DNA from 2 places in the Nonomuraea sp. NPDC050540 genome. Region 2 is predicted to be linked to the other one. Evidence: predicted binding sites of a transcription regulator. Region 2 holds the regulator's gene; the other holds the start of a gene.
The links. The regulator HrcA, encoded in region 2, represses chaperone genes, less so after heat shock. The targets are predictions, from matches to a motif close to TTGGCACTCTCNNNNNGAGAGTGCCAA.
Positions count from the first base shown of each region.

Region 1: groES (co-chaperone GroES) is a predicted target of HrcA. The motif match lies at 2,796-2,822, and genes of this name have one in related genera.

Region 1 is NZ_JBITHA010000020.1:146,529-151,579, forward strand. Features, by position in the region: gene groL (chaperonin GroEL) at 694-2,313, opposite strand; gene groES (co-chaperone GroES) at 2,395-2,709, opposite strand; gene ACIBI5_RS45330 (NAD-dependent epimerase/dehydratase family protein) at 2,868-3,728, opposite strand; gene ACIBI5_RS45335 (MarR family winged helix-turn-helix transcriptional regulator) at 3,834-4,331, shown strand; gene ACIBI5_RS45340 (Uma2 family endonuclease) at 4,378-5,034, shown strand.
Region 2 is NZ_JBITHA010000005.1:387,270-392,320, reverse strand. Features, by position in the region: gene ACIBI5_RS19715 (16S rRNA (uracil(1498)-N(3))-methyltransferase) at 1-488, opposite strand, end outside; gene dnaJ (molecular chaperone DnaJ) at 517-1,656, opposite strand; gene hrcA (heat-inducible transcriptional repressor HrcA) at 1,668-2,681, opposite strand; gene ACIBI5_RS19700 (hypothetical protein) at 2,825-3,724, shown strand; gene ACIBI5_RS19695 (DUF3097 domain-containing protein) at 3,742-4,551, shown strand; gene ACIBI5_RS19690 (DUF4870 domain-containing protein) at 4,548-5,051, shown strand, end outside.

The DNA of each region.
Region 1 (5,051 bases), on a different contig from region 2:
GGTCCGGCCTGTCGTCATGGCGAACGGCTACGGATTGGTCACATTGAAGAGACGATAACTACCCGTAATCGGACGACCACACTAAGCCTTTCTATGGAGTCGGAATATTTCACCCGATTCCCCGAAATGCGCGAAAATTGTCACGGGCGCGAGACGCTTTACTCCATAGGTTGGTTTACCGCAATAACCCAACTTTCCACATCTGGACATCCACCGGTCGCCGCCTCTACGCATGAGATCGCCCACCGGACCTCATGCGCTACATACGCCTCATGCTTATAAAAACTCATATACAGGCATGAACCACCCAGACGGGCACGATGCGCGCGTAACGGCGGCCGGCCCCGCATCACCGGAGGAGCGTCACCCTGGACGGAGCCCGGCCCTGTGCGGCGGGTGGGGGTAGGGCGGCTGGGCCGTAGCGGAAGGGCCGCAGAACACGCCCCAGCCCCGCCAGGGGCGCCCCCAGCACGGACGCCCACCCCGAGAACCCGCCCTTCACCCCGAACGACCGGCCCCACCACCGACGCACCCCTCGAAACGGACGTCAACCCTCGAAGACAGCCCGCGAACACCGCAGGAACGCGAAACGGCCCGCACCGGCGAGCGGTGCGGGCCGTGGCGACCTCAGGGCCGTGGCGGCCTCAACGGGCCTTGGCGACCTTGAGAGGTCAGTGGCGATCCAGGAAGCGATCAGTGGCCGTGGCCGTGACCGTGACCGCCGCCGCCGGCGGGGGCCTCCTCCTCGGGCTTGTCGACCACCAGGGCCTCCGTCGTGAGCAGCATGCCGGCGATGGACGCCGCATTCTGCACCGCCGAGCGGGTGACCTTGACGGGGTCGATGACGCCCTGGTCGATCAGGTTGCCGTACTCGCCGGTCGCGGCGTTGAGGCCGTGGCCCGCGGACAGCTCCGCCACCTTGTGGGTGACGACGTAGCCCTCGAGGCCGGCGTTCTCGGCGATCCAGCGGGTCGGCTCGACCAGCGCGCGGCGGACGACGCCCACGCCAGTGGCCTCGTCCCCGGTGAGGCCGAGGTCGTCCAGCTCCTTGCCGACGTGGATCAGCGCGGTGCCGCCGCCGGAGACGATGCCCTCCTCGATCGCGGCGCGCGTCGCGGAGATCGCGTCCTCGAGACGGTGCTTCTTCTCCTTGAGCTCGACCTCGGTGGCGGCGCCGACACGCAGCACGCACACACCGCCGGCCAGCTTGGCCAGGCGCTCCTGCAGCTTCTCGCGGTCCCAGTCGGAGTCGGACTGCTCGATGGCGAGCTTGATCTCCTTGACCCGGTCCTCGATCGCCTGCGCGTCGCCGGCGCCGTCCACGATGGTGGTGGCGTCCTTGGTGACGACGATGCGGCGGGCCGTGCCGAGCACCTCGAGACCGACGTGCTCCAGCTTGAGCCCGACCTCCTCGGCGACGACCTGGCCGCCGGTGAGGATGGCCATGTCCTGGAGCATCGCCTTGCGACGGTCACCGAAGCCCGGGGCCTTGACGGCCACGGAGGTGAACGTGCCGCGGATCTTGTTGGTGACCAGGACGGCCAGGGCCTCGCCCTCGACGTCCTCGGCGACCACGAACAGCGGCTTCTTGGTCTGGGCGACCTGCTCCAGCAGCGGCAGGAAGTCCGCGATGGAGGCGATCTTGCTCTGGGTGAGCAGCACGTAGGCGTCCTCCAGGACGGCCTCCATGCGCTCGGGGTCGGTCACCATGTACTGCGACAGGTAGCCCTTGTCGAACTGCATGCCCTCGGTGAACTCGAGCTCCATGCCCATGGCGTTGGACTCTTCGACCGTGAGGACGCCGTCCTTGCCCACCTTGTCGAACGCCTCGGCGATGAGATCGCCGATCTTGGCGTCCTGGGCGGAGATCGTCGCGACGTTGGCGATCTCCTTCTTGTCGCCGACCTCGCGGGCGCTGGCGATCAGCTTGTCGCTGATGGCCTTGGCGGCCTTGTCGATCCCGCGCTTCAGCGACAGCGGCGAGGCGCCGGCGGCGACGTTGCGCAGACCTTCGCGGACCATGGCCTGGGCCAGGACGGTCGCGGTGGTGGTGCCGTCACCCGCGATGTCGTTGGTCTTGGTGGCCACTTCCTTGGCGAGCTGGGCGCCGAGGTTCTCGTAGCGGTCTTCCAGCTCGATCTCGCGAGCGATGGTCACGCCGTCGTTCGTGATCGTCGGAGCACCGAACTTCTTGTCGATGACGACGTTACGGCCACGCGGGCCGAGGGTTACCTTCACGGCGTCCGCGAGGGCGTTGACGCCGCGCTCAAGAGCGCGCCGCGCGTCCTCGTCGAACTCCAGGATCTTCGCCATTTGGTTGAAAGTCCTCTCCTAGCGTCGAAAGCCCCGGTCGCCTCTGCTGAGAGCTGCGTCCGGGGCCCGACACATACCGGCTTACTTCTCGATGATCGCGAGAACGTCGCGGGCGGAGAGCACGAGGTACTCCTCGCCGCCGTACTTGACCTCGGTGCCGCCGTACTTGCTGTAGAGGACGATGTCGCCCTCGGAGACGTCAAGCGGAATCCGCTTGTCGCCGTCCTCGTCCCAGTTGCCCGGGCCCACCGCGAGGACCTTGCCCTCTTGCGGCTTCTCCTTGGCGGTGTCTGGGATGACCAGGCCGGAAGCGGTGGTCTGCTCGGCCTCAAGCGGCTGGACCACAATGCGGTCGCCGAGCGGCTTAACGGGAACCTTAGTGGCGGTCGTCACGATCGGACCTCCCCTTCAGATTTGAATGATCTAGAAGAGGCGACCAGCGGGGCCTGCCGTCGCGGGTGGTAGACCTGCCTCGTCGCACGTTGGCACTCTCAAGGGGAGAGTGCCAACACGAAACATATGCAAGAGGGGCTTGACAGTCAACACGAACCGGCTCAGCGGGCGTAAGAGCCTTCCCGCAGCTCGGAGAGGATACCCGGCCTGCTGGGGGCCCATCCGAGTGCCGCACGGGTTCGCGCAGAGCTGACACGCTGGCTGAGCGCGAGCGCTTCGGCGAACGGCAGGCCCACGACCCCCGCCGCCTCCTCCACCGGCCACGACAGCACGTCCGCGCCCTCATCGGCCCCCGCCGACCGGGCAGCGGCCGAGGCCACCAGGGCCAGCGGCACGTGCTCCTCCGCGATCCCGTGGTAGATCGCGCCGGGCCGCCCCTTCTCCACCGCCGTCACGATCAGCTCGGCCAGGTCGTCCACGTGCACGAACGTCGAGCCTTCCCCGCCCTCGCCCACGTGCACCCCGCGCCCGCGCTCGGCCGCCCAGCCGCGCAGCATCGCCGCGATACCGCCGCCGCGCCCGTGCACCAGCCCCGGCCGCACCACCACGCCGCCCGCGCCGAGCACCAGATCCTCCACCTTCGGCCGGTACCCCACGATCGGGATCGGGTCGGCCGCGCTCTCCTCGTGCCCGTCCTCGGTCGCGCCGAGGACCCACACGCCGCTCACGTACACCACCGGCCTGCCCGCGCCGAGCAACGCCCCGATCACCTGGAGGTCGGTCGCCTCATCGCCGGTGAGCTGCGCCGCGTGCACGACCGCGTCGACGTCCGGCGTCACGGCCGCGGTGATCGACGCCGCGTCGGACAGGTCCCCGTACCTCTCCTCCGGTACGGCGGGCAGCCGCCTGCCCCCGTCGGCGGCCGGCCGTACCAGCGCCACGACCTCATGACCGCGGCCGGCGAGTTCCTCGACGAGCGCGCCCCCGACGTACCCCGTCGCGCCCAGCACCAGAATCTTCATCGCTCTTCCACTCCAAACACTTCGACATCGAAACTTTCGACGTGGTGGACAGTAGCCCGCACCCTCGAACATTTCAACCTCGAAGTTTTTGATAGTGTGCGCAGCATGCGAGACGCAGTGGACGCGATCACGAAGCAGTGGGCCGCCACCCGCCCCGACGTGGACGTGAGCCCGATGGGTGTGGTGGGCCGCCTGTCCCGCGCCTCGCGCCTGCTGGAGCGGGGCATCAAGGAGTTCTTCGCCGAGCACGGGCTGGAGCCGTGGGAGTTCGACATGCTCGCCACGTTGCTGCGCGGCAACCCGGAGCACACCATGTGCATGAAGGACCTGGCCGCCTCCGCCCTGGTCAGCCCCGGCGCCCTGACCAACCGCATGGACCGCCTGGTGGAGCGCGGCCTGGTGCGGCGCTGGCCGCTGGAGAGCAACCGCCGCATGGTCCTGGTGGCGCTGACCGAGGAGGGCGAACGCCTGGCCGGTGACCTCCTGGCCCTCCACGTCGCCAACGAGGCGAGACTCCTGTCCGCCCTCACCCCCGCCGACCAGAAAGCCCTGGCCGAAACCCTCCGCAAACTCCTGGTCTCCCTGGGCGACACGGAGCTGTGAATGGGGGACATCTCTCCTAGAGGAAAGCGCAGCAGAACGTGGTTCGATGACCACGAACGGCGACGACACCGACCTTACAGTGAGTGATGTGACCGCCACGATGGACCGCACGAGAGACGTACTCGCGAACTGGCCCTACCCGCCGGACGGCGGCTGGACGTCCGACGATCTCGATCTCCTGCCTCAGGACGGGCCCAACGGCGAGCTGGACCTCTTCAAGCGCGTCGAACTCATTGACGGAGCCCTCATCCTCATCTCCCCCCAACGCCGCTTCCACGAACGCGTCATCTCGAGCTTGCGCTCTCTCCTCACCGCGCAGGCTCCCGAGACCCTGGCCGTAGCAACGCAGATGGACGTCAAGATCAACAGGAGGCAGCGCCCCTGCCCAGACGTCGTGGTGATCGACGCGGCGGCCGACAGCGACAGCGCGACCTCCTACCCCTCGGAGGCCGTCCACCTTGTCGTTGAGGTGGTCTCCCCCGAGTCCCAGTACCGGGACCGGGAGGTAAAGCCGCGCATGTACGCCGACGCCCGCATCAAGCACTTCTGGCTGGTCGAAGAAGAGGAGGGCAAGCCCGTCATCTACACATATGTGCTGGACGAGGTCACGCACTTCTACCGCGCCGACGTCACCCACCACGGCAAGCTCACCGCCAAGTCCCCGTTCCCCGTCGAGGTCGACTTCGCCGACCTGCTGACCTGAGCGCGTGCACTAACGTC
Region 2 (5,051 bases):
CCGAGCAACGCCTCCACCTCAGCGGTGGAGGCCAGATCGGCCACCTCGGCTCCGTGGAAGCGCCGTGCCTGCTTGCCCGCCTCCCGCGCGGTGGCGCGCCACTTGCCGAGCGCCTTGGCGACCTTGTCGCCCTTCCACTGGGTGATGCTGCGCGCGGCCGCCCAGGGCACGATGCGGTCGACACCGGCCTCGGTCATCATCTCGACGGCCAGCTCGCCCCTGTCGCCCTTGGGCAGTCCCTGGACGACGACCACGCGTGGCGCGGGAGCCGGGACCTCGTAACGCTTGAGCACGTCGAGCAGCAGCCGGTCCTTGAGCGCCTCGCGCACGACGCACTCGGCCACCGCTCCGTCGCCGTCGGTGAGGTCGACCCGCTCACCCGCCCGCAGCCGCCTGACGGCCGCCGCGTGGCGGCCCTCCGGGCCGTCGAGCACCGTCTCATCGCCGCCGAACGTCTCGCGCCCGGCCAGGAACACAGGAACGCTCATGGCCGCCTCCGCTCGCCGTACAAGGAGGTCAGCGGCCGTTGAACGCGTCTCGCAGGCGGGAGAAGAAGCCCTGCTGGCCCGGCGCGAACTTGCCGGGCGGGCGCTCCTCCCCGCGCAGCTTCGACAGCTCGCGCAGCAGCTCCTCCTGGGCCGGGTCGAGGCGGCCCGGCGTCTCCACGTTGACGTGGATGAGCAGGTCGCCGCGGCCGGAGTCGTTGAGGCGCTGCACGCCGCGGCCGTACATGGAGATCACCTGGCCGGACTGCGTGCCGGGGCGGACGTCGACCTCCTCCGCGCCGTCGAGCGTCTCCACCGTCAGCACGGTGCCGAGGGCGGCGGCGGTCATCGGGATCTGGACGGTGCAGTGGAGGTCGTCACCGCGCCGCTCGAAGATCTCGTGCGGCCGCTCGACGATCTCCAGGAAGAGGTCTCCGGGCGGGCCGCCGCCGGGGCCGACCTCGCCCTCTCCGGCCAGCTGGATGTGGGTGCCGTCCTCGACGCCCGCGGGAATGCGGACCTTGATCGTACGGCGGGTGCGCACCCGGCCGTCGCCCGCGCACTCCTGGCAGGGGTTGCGGATGATGGAGCCGAAGCCCTGGCACTGGGGGCACGGCCGCGAGGTCATGACCTGGCCCAGGAAGGACCGGGTGACCTGGGAGACCTCACCCCGGCCGCCGCACATGTCACAGGTGTCGGGGTGGGTGCCCGGCGCCGCGCCGGCGCCCTGGCAGACCTCGCAGACCACGGCCGTGTCGACGACCAGTTCGCGCGTGGTGCCGAACGCCGTCTCGCGCAGGTCCAGCTCGACGCGGATGGTGGCGTTGCGCCCCCTCCTGGCACGCGAGCGGGGGCCGCGCCCGCCGCCCGCCGTACCGAAGAAGGCGTCCATGATGTCGCTGAAGGGGAAGCCCGCACCGAAACCGGCCGCTCCCGCGCCCGCGCCGGCGGCGGCGAAGGGGTCGGCGCCAAGGTCGTACATCTGGCGCTTCTGCGGGTCCGACAGCACCTCGTACGCCTGCGTGATCTCCTTGAAACGCTCCTGCGTCGCGGGATCGGGGTTCACGTCCGGGTGCAGCTCACGGGCCAGCCGGCGATAGGCCTTCTTGACCTCGTCCTGACTGGCGTCACGGCGCACCCCGAGGGTGCTGTAGTAGTCGCTGTTTGCCACTTATCGACCTCTTAAGAAGCAGCCAGGATCTGGCTGACGTAGCGTGCCACTGCGCGCACGGCGCCCATGGTCACCGGGTAGTCCATCCTCGTGGGGCCGAGGACGCCCAGCCGGGCCAGTTGGTTGTCGCCAGAACCGTATCCGGTGGCGACGATGGACGTACCGTGGAGATAGGGGTTTTCCGCTCCGATGCGCACGGTGAGCGCGGTCGGGGTGTCCGTTGTCGTCTCGCCGAGCAGGCGCATGAGGACGACCTGCTCTTCCAGCGCTTCGAGGACGTCGCGCAGGCCGATGGTGAAGTCGGCGCCGGCCAGGTTGGCCGCACCGGCGAAAACGATCTTCTCGTCGTGCCGTTCGACGAGCGTCTCCAGCAGGACCGACAGAATCGTCGCGACGACCGGCCGGTCCTCCACCGGAAGCCGTTCCGGCAGATCGGCCACCAGGTCGGGCACCTCGGCCAGCCCGCACCCGTCGAGACAGGCGTTGAGCACGGCGCGCAGGTGCGCGATCCGGGGATCCTCGATGACCTCGGGCAGTTCGACGACGCGCTGCTCGACCCGGCCCGTGTTGGTGATCAGCACGAGCATGATCCGCCGCTCGCTCAGCGGCACGAGCTCGACGTGACGCACGCTGGAGCGCGTCAGCGTCGGATACTGCACCACCGCGACCTGCCTGGTCAGCTGCGCCAGCAGCCGCACCGTGCGGGTCACCACGTCGTCGAGGTCGACCGCGCCGGCCAGGAACGTCTCGATGGCCCTGCGCTCGGCCGTGGACAGCGGCTTGATCTGCGAGAGGCGGTCGACGAAGAGCCGGTAGCCCTTGTCCGTCGGCACCCGGCCCGCGCTGGTGTGCGGCTGGGTGATGTACCCCTCCTCCTCCAGCGCGGCCATGTCGTTGCGCACCGTGGCCGGGGAGACCTTGAGGTTGTGGCGCTCGGCCAGCGCCTTGGAGCCCACCGGTTCGTTGGTGGACACGTAGTCCTCGACAATCGCGCGGAGGACCGCGAGTTTCCTGTCGTCGAGCACGTGTGCACCTCCTACCTCTTCCCTTGGGAAACGCCAGGTCTGGCACTCGGTGTTCCCGAGTGCCAAGTGTACGGCTCTCACCCACAAGGTGCGATAACCCTCGTGCTAGCGGACGGCAAGCCGGTACGGCCACACTTGCCGGTATGAGTGATGATTTCCGGCAGGGTGGAGGATGGCAGCCTCCTCAGCAGCCTCCGTACGAGCCTCCGCCGCAGGGTGGACCCCCGTACGGCCCCCCGCCGCAGAGCGGTCCCCAGTACGGGCCTCCGGGCGGCCCGCCGTACGGCCAGCCGCCGTCGGGCCCCCAGCAGGGCCAGCAGCCCTCAGGTCCCCAGTACGGCCAGCCGCCGTCGGGCCCGCAGTACGGACAGCAACCCCAGTACGGACAGCAGCCCCAGTACGGCCAGCCCCCCTTCGGCCAGCAGCCCCAGTTCGGGCAGCAGCAGTTCGGCCAGCCCCCCTACGGCGGCGCGCCCCCGTTCCCCCCGCCGGTGGACGGCAAGCGGCTGCGCCCGCCCCTGTGGCAGATCGCCGCGGCCTGGGGCGTGGCCGTCGTGTTCGTGATCGCCGGCATCGCGCTGTTCGCGGGCGGCGTGACCAGCGGCGTGAGCGGCGCCGCCCCGAGCAAGACGTTCCAGCCCGGCCAGCCCGCCACGGTCACCATCGACCCGGCCGACCGGCCCGCGCTCTACCTGTCGCGCGGCACCCAGGTCAGCTGGGAGTGCCAGATCAACGGCAACGCCAAGCTCGTCACCACTCCCGTGAACCAGACCGTCGAGCTCAACGGCACGAGCTGGGAGCTGATCGCGCTGGTCAACGCCCCGGCCGCGGGTGACTACCAGATCAGCTGCACGATCGAGCCCGACGCGCAGACCCGCTTCGGCGTCGGCAAGGACCTGGCCTCCGCGGCCGGCGGCATCATGGGCGGCGTGGCCGCGCTGTTCATCCTGCCCGCGGTCGGCGTGCTCATCGCGGTGGTGTGGACGGTCATCGTGCTGGTGCGCCGCAGCGGCCACCGCAAGCGCCTCGCGATGGGCGGGTGATTTGCTACGGTCCCCGTGTGTACGACGGTGATGTGCTCGCGGGGAACTGGCGGCGTCCGGGCAAGGGCAAGATCCCTCAGGTCCCGGCGGATCCCGACCTGGTCGTGGAGGACGCCGACAGCGGATTCTGCGGCGCCGTGGTGGCCTGCGACAAGGAGGCCGTCACGCTGGAGGACCGCTTCGGCAAGCGCCGCCTGTTCCCGCTCGCGCCCGCGGCGTTCCTGCTGGAGGGCAGGCCGGTGACGCTGGTGCGGCCGGTCGCCCCGGCGGCGGGCGGGACGAGGCGCAGCGCGTCGGGCTCGATCGCCGTCGAGGGCCTGCGCGCCCGCGTGGCCCGCGAGAGCCGCATCTACGTCGAGGGCGTGCACGACGCCGCCCTCGTGGAGAAGATCTGGGGCCACGACCTGCGGGTCGAGGGCGTGGTCGTGGAGTACCTGGAGGGCGTGGACGACCTGCCCGCCATCGTCGCGGAGTTCGGCCCGTCCACCGGCAGGCGGCTCGGGGTCCTGGTGGACCACCTGGTGCCCGGTTCCAAGGAGAGCCGGATCGCCGCCCAGGTCAGCTCGCCCGACGTGCTGATCGTCGGGCACCCGTACATCGACATCTGGCAGGCGGTGAAGCCGTCCGTCCTGCGGATCCCCGGCTGGCCGGACGTGCCGCGCGGGGTACCGTGGAAGGAGGGCGTGATCGCCGCTCTGGGTTGGCGGGTGGAGCCCGCCGCGGCGTGGCGGCGCATCCTGGGCGCCGTCTCGACCTTTTCCGACCTCGAGCCCGAGCTTCTCGGCCGGGTCGAGGAGCTGATCGACTTTGTCACGGAGGCATCATGAGCCAGGACCATCCCCAGCCTGACGACGACTCCACCCGCCGGGTGGAGCGCTCCGACATCCCCGACCACGCCCAGCCGCCCTCGGGAGGCTACGGTCAGCAACCTCCGGGTGGCTACGGTCAACAGCCCCCGAGCGGATACGGCCAGCAGCCTTCGGGAGGCTACGCTCAGCAGCCCCCCAGCGGGTACGGCCAGCAGCCGCCGGGCGGATACGCCCAGCCGCCCTCGGGAGGCTACGGCCAGCAGCCCTCAGGCGGGTACACCCAGCAGCCGCCCTCCGCCGACTACCCCTACGGGCAGCAGCCGTCGGGCCCCCAGGGCTACGGCTACCCCCAGCAGCCCCCGCCCGGCTACGGCTACCCGGCGGCCCCCCAGCCCCACACCCCCGGCATGTACGGCCCGCGCCCCGGCACCGACGACACCACGATGGCCATGCTGTCCCACCTGCTGGGCCTGCTGGTCTCCTGGATCGGCCCGCTCGTCATCTACCTGATGAAGAAG